Tunturibacter gelidoferens: one gene and its partner. Each later gene encodes a partner of the first gene's protein in a complex. Links are inferred from orthologs where the notes say so. Each region holds a gene or a part of one and is shown on either strand. Other genes may lie near its edges.

Region 1 (2,955 bases):
GGCGATGGCTCGGATGCGGATGCCGGGGCCGCGAAGGGCGACGGCGGAGGTGATGGCGGTCTGCTCGGCGCAGGTGGTGAGGCGGTAGGAGGCGTTTTCGACGTTGCAGCCGGTTACGATAGTACCGTCGGTGAGGAGGAGGGCGGCGCCGACGCGGAAGTTGCTGTAGGGGGCGTAGGCGTGATGGGCAACGGCGGCGGCTTGCTGCTGCAGGCTGGCGATTTGTGCGGGAGTGAGGGCGCTGGGGCGTTCGGCGGAGGGTTCGGAGGACATGATGTGAGTGAGGCTATCGGGTGCGGAGGGCGATAGCAAGTGGTGGGGGTGCCTCATGGTTGCCGCTCTCCGCCCGATATAAGGTGTGTGGACGAGCTAACCAAAGAGTTTATTGCGGAGAGCCAGGAGGGTCTGGACCGGATGGAACGGTGCCTGACCGAGCTGGAGATGCGGCCTGACGATACTGGATTGCTGGGTGAGATCTTCCGCGCCGTCCATACGATCAAGGGGACGACGGGTTTTCTGGGATTCGACCGACTGGAGAAGCTGGCGCATGCGGGAGAGCATCTGCTGGGGTCGCTGCGGGACGGCAGACTTGGGGTGACCTCGGATCTGATCAGCGGACTGCTTCGCCTGATGGATGGCCTGCGCGCGATTCTGGGGCTGATCGAAGAGACCGGGAGTGAAGGGACTCGGGCCGGTGATGAAGATGGCGAGCTGATCGCGGAACTGGCGATGTTGAACGGGCAGGTGCCCGCGGAGTTGCCGGAGATCGAGGCTCCGCAGATCGCGCTGGTGGAGACGACCAAGCTAGAGGGTGCTGCGCCGGTTGCTTCGAACAGTAGCGCCCCGCCTGCTTTGCAGCCGACCGTGGTGACCGAGAAGGCGAGCGCGGATAAGACACTGCGGATTGATGTGGATGTGCTGAACCGCATGATGAACCTGGTGGGCGAGCTGGTGTTGACGCGCAACCAGATGCTGCAGAGCGGGATGGAGGCGGCAAACTTTCCTGAGCTGGCACGGCGGCTGGATAGCGTTACGGCGGATCTGCGCGAGACGGTGATGCAGGCTCGGATGCAGCCGGTAGGGAATCTGTTTGGGAAGTTTCCGCGGATGGTGCGGGATCTTGCGCGGACGTGCGGACGTGAGGTGCGGGTTGAGTTCAGCGGGCAGGAGACGGGGCTGGATAAGAGTCTTCTGGAGGCGATCAAGGATCCGCTGACCCATGCGGTGAGGAATGCGGTCGATCATGGGATCGAGTCTCCTGCGGACCGTGTGCTGGCGGGGAAGTCGGCTGAGGGGTGTCTGCGGCTGAAGGCATTCCACCAGAGTGGATCCGTAGTCATTGAGATTGAAGATGATGGCGCCGGAATTCCGATTGAGCGGGTGTTGCAGAAGGCGATCGAGCGCAATCTGGTGACGGCGGAAGATGCTGCGGGGATGTCGGAGCGGGAGGCGCTGCAGCTTATTTTTCTGCCCGGATTTTCGACTGCTGCTGCGGTGACTACGGTTTCGGGACGTGGCGTCGGCATGGATGTGGTGCGTGCCAACGTGGAGAAGGTTGGCGGGAGCGTTGAGGTCGAATCGCGCAGAGGTGTGGGTACTACGCTTCGCCTTAGGGTGCCGCTGACATTGGCGATTGTTCCTTCGCTGGTGGTGAAGAGCGGAGGGCAGGCGTTTGCGCTGCCGCAAAGCACGCTGGTGGAGCTGGTGGACATACCGGAGCGAGAGTTTGCGCAGGTGGTGCAGCGAATTGGTTCGTCCGAACTGTACCGGCTGCGAGAGCGTCTGTTGCCAATGGTGTGGCTGGACCGGCTGCTTGGATTGGAGGCTGATAATCCGGACCAATCGAAGGGACACTACCTGGCGGTGCTTGAGGCCGAAGGTTGCAGGTACGGTCTGGTAGTTGATGACCTGATGTCTCCTGAGGAGATTGTGGTGAAGCCGCTTTCGCCGGTGCTGCGAGAGATCGGCTTGTTCTCTGGCGCGACAGTGCTGGGGAATGGAACGCTCGCTTTGATTCTGGATATCGGTGCAACTGCTGCGCGTGCAGGAGTGAAGCCAATTGAAGAGGAGGTTGCCGAAATTGGAGCGGGAGAGGCTGCGGTGCAGGAGGCCACGGGTACATCATTCCTGATCTTTGAGGATCGAGTGAGAGAGAGAACAGCGTTGCCGCTGGATGCGGTGGAGCGGATTGAAAGCGTTCCGCTGGGACAGATTGAGTATGCGGGTGGGAGGCCGTTGCTGCAGTATCGCGGCGAGCTGCTGCCGCTGAGAGATGAAGGGAATGTGCTGATGGAGATGGAGGCTGCCCGTCATGCCGGCGAGGAAACGATGGTAACGGTGCTGATTTGTGGCGATGCCAGTGTGGGAGGAGCGCAGCGGGGCGGCATGGTCGTGCGGCAGGTGCTGGATGTTTCGACCGGAACGTTGATCGATCAGGATGAGGCTAGCCAAGGGATGGGGATGGAGCTTGCCCTGGTGAAGGAGAAGCTGACGCAGGTTCATCGTGAGTTTGGCGTGAAGGCGAAGGCTGCATGGCAGGAGGTCGCGTGAGAATAGCCGGTCGGGAGAAGGTCGACGAGATTCAGGACGAGAATGATGCCGTCTCGCTTTGTTCACTGTATGCGGGTAGTGAGATGTTCGGCATCGATACAAGGAAGATACGCGAGGTGCTTGGGGAGCGGGATCTGCAACGAGTGCCGATGTCGCCGGCGTTCATCGCGGGAGTTGTCCCTTACCGCGGCGAGGTGCTGACGACAGTGAATCTTCGGGCGCTGCTGGGGCTGGAGGCACACTCCGGTAAATGCTGCGTGCTGGTGATGGCGGACGATGAGGCTGCGGAACGGTTTGGGCTGGTGGTGGATGCGGTGGGAGGCGTGGTGACGGTGAGCCGGCGGGCGTTGGAGGCCAATCCTTGCACGCTGGAGGCCAGGGGCAAGTGGTTGTTCGATGGAGCCT
Region 2 (2,713 bases), 470 kb from region 1 along the record:
GGAAGAAGCTTCCCTTGGTCAGCCCCGCCTCTTCGCAGACATCCTCAATGCGTGTCGCACTATATCCTTTGACGCGGATGACGTGCATCGCTGCATCCAGAAACTTCGTCTTCGATTCGTGCCGACTGTCGATCATGAGAGGCCTTCTGTTTGTTGTGAAATAAAATACCAACTAGTGGGTATGCTGTCAATCCATATTTCGCCTCACATTAGGCCTTTCGCAAACCCTCAGTTGTTGCCTTGTCGCTGCCTGTCCCTTTGTTGTCATCCCCGAAGGGGATCTGCGGTTGCCCTTGCCCTTGTCGTTGCCTGTCTTTTGTTGTCATCCCGTAGGGATCTGCTTTTGTTATTGCCGTTGCCCGTTCTTCGTTGCGGATCCCCGCAGTATCCCGTAGGGATCTGCTGCTTCGATTGTCTGCCCGATACGCGGCTGCCTCTTTCCATCTGCGCCTACCCGTGTCAATTGTGCGCGAAGCGAGTAGTCACCGTCGGGGCAAAAATCTGTCAAGCCCTATATTCAACTAAGCCCCATTCCATCAGTAAGATACACGTGGCGTATTAGTTGTATCCCGCAAGCTATACTTAGTACAGAGAGTGCAGAAAATTGACTTCAGCGATCTTCCGAAGAGGAAGTTGACGTAAGTCCTTTGACTGGACGAATTTGCGCGCAACCCTTTTGAAATGACTATTTTGCAGAGAGCTAATTTTGGCAAATCGTTCAATCAAAATGATTTACGGTCAAATACCCCCGGGGAGGTACTTCCCTAGAACGCGAGTACAACGCCGAACACGTTACCCTGGAACGAATATTTCCGGCTGAATTTGGTCCCAAACTTAGCCTGATATCCCTCGAGCCCATCCCGAGTAACGGCAGGGGTCGAGATCGAGCAGTTGGAGTCCGGCGAGGCGAGCTTGCTCTTCCAGCCGCCGGCTATCATATTGCAAAGCTCCCCGATTGCATCGTCCACCATCGGATCGTGCGGCTCGGACGGCGTTCCCAGCAACGCCTCCGCAGTCACCGACGCAGTAGCCTGACTCGCATACAACAGGCACTCGCCGTCCACGGCCCCGGTAAATTGAATCCTTGCCACGATCCGCCCCTCCACCGTGTCGACCTCGCCCTCCAAAGGGTCGCAGCTTCTCTCCAGCATCGTCTCAAAAACTTCCGCGACAGCCGAATCCAGCCGAGTCACTGCCTCATCCTGCGTATTTGACACAATCGTCCTCTTCCCGCTCCAGGTTTATGTTCCGGAATAAATCAAACAGCTCTCAACTAAAGGTCCAACAGAAAGCTTCAACAACGACGAGCAACACCAGAACCGCTTACGCTGCCCGCAACAGAGGAAGCACCCGCGCCTTCACCTGCTCGGCCGTGAACGGCTTGCAAATATAGCCTTGTGCACCCGCAGCGATCGCCCGCAGCACGAAGCTCTCATTGCCTTCCGTCGTAATCATCACGACCGGAACGCCCTGCGCCAGATTCTCCTGCTTCCGGGCCTCCAGAAACTGCAGTCCATCCATCACCGGCATATTGATATCACTCAGAATCAACGCAAGTGCGTCCGAACCTTGATTGTCTCGAAGAGTCTGCAACGCCTCCTCACCATTCGAAGCCTGCAACACCTCGCTGAGTTCGAGGCCTGCCTGTCGCAACGCCCGTTCGATTACCTTTCTCATTACCGCCGAATCATCAATAATTAGCGCTCGCACCGACCCTCCCAACATATCTTCTGGTCTGATTGCTGTATCGGCAGATCAACTGCAACCTTGAACGATCTTGCCCTTAGCGCTTTCTAACGATCGCCTCTCCAACTTCGGCCACCGAACTGCATAGGCTTGTGGCATGGACAGCGGACTCTACGCAGCATACACAGGACTCTTGGCACGCACGCAAGCGCTCGACACTGCAGCCAACAACCTGGCCAACGCAGGAACCTCTGGCTTTCGTGCTCAGCGCGACTACTTCAGCGGGGTTCTTGCGGGAGGCATCGATCAGGACCCCGCGACGGCATCCCAGGTCGGCCAATCCGTAAACGGCTTCGGGGTTCTAGGCGGAAATCGGCTGGATCTCGGACAGGGAGAGCTGAAAGCCACCGGCAATCCGCTGGACCTCGCCCTGGAAGGTCAAGGATTCTTCGCCATCCAGACCTCCAACGGCATCCGGTACACAAGAGACGGAGCCTTCTCCCGCTCCCCCAAGGGAGTGCTGCAAACAAGTCGGGGAGAGGCAGTGCTCGACGCCAACCTCAAGCCCATCACCATCCCAACAGGCAACATCTACGTGTCACCCGATGGGAACATCTCGGTCTCTACAACAGACGGCAGCGTAATTGTAGGCAAGGTTGGAGCCTTCGATTTTTCAGATAAATCAGTTCTCTCCGCTGAAGGTTCTAATCGCTTTTCTGCAAATGAAACAAAACCCATTGCAGCGAATGTTTCGGTAGAACAGGGCTCGGTAGAAGGAGCTAATGAAGATGCCGTTCACGGCACGATGCAACTGGTGCTGGTGCAACGACAGGCGGAGATGATGCAAAAAGCGTTGAGCGTCTTCAACAATGATTTCGATAAAACGGCGTCAGAAGATCTTCCTCGAGTTTGACCAAAAGTCCATATTTTATAGAGTTCTATACAAGACAAGGAGCTTGAAATGATTCGTGCACTTTATACAGCCGCAAGTGGAATGAGCGCCCAGCAGACAAATTTAGATACCATC

The links.
Region 2: the proteins of RBB81_RS18590 (region 1) and RBB81_RS16650 are in contact, whole or in part, in a solved structure (PDB 1A0O), measured with the Escherichia coli proteins. The link is inferred for Tunturibacter gelidoferens from one-to-one orthologs.

The regions. Positions count from the first base shown.
Region 1 is NZ_CP132938.1:4,277,854-4,280,808, reverse strand. It holds RBB81_RS18590 (chemotaxis protein CheA), read left to right. Parts: upstream 1-360; coding sequence 361-2,550; downstream 2,551-2,955. Other genes in the region: RBB81_RS18585 (chemotaxis protein CheW), read left to right, coding at 2,547-2,955; RBB81_RS18595 (cytidine deaminase), read right to left, coding at 1-273. UniProt on the Escherichia coli protein: Involved in the transmission of sensory signals from the chemoreceptors to the flagellar motors. CheA is autophosphorylated; it can transfer its phosphate group to either CheB or CheY.
Region 2 is NZ_CP132938.1:3,805,912-3,808,624, reverse strand. It holds RBB81_RS16650 (response regulator), read right to left. Parts: upstream 1,678-2,713; coding sequence 1,324-1,677; downstream 1-1,323. Other genes in the region: flgG (flagellar basal-body rod protein FlgG), read left to right, coding at 2,648-2,713; RBB81_RS16645 (flagellar hook-basal body protein), read left to right, coding at 1,880-2,599; RBB81_RS16655 (chemotaxis protein CheX), read right to left, coding at 765-1,217; RBB81_RS16660 (TetR/AcrR family transcriptional regulator), read right to left, coding at 1-136. UniProt on the Escherichia coli protein: Involved in the transmission of sensory signals from the chemoreceptors to the flagellar motors.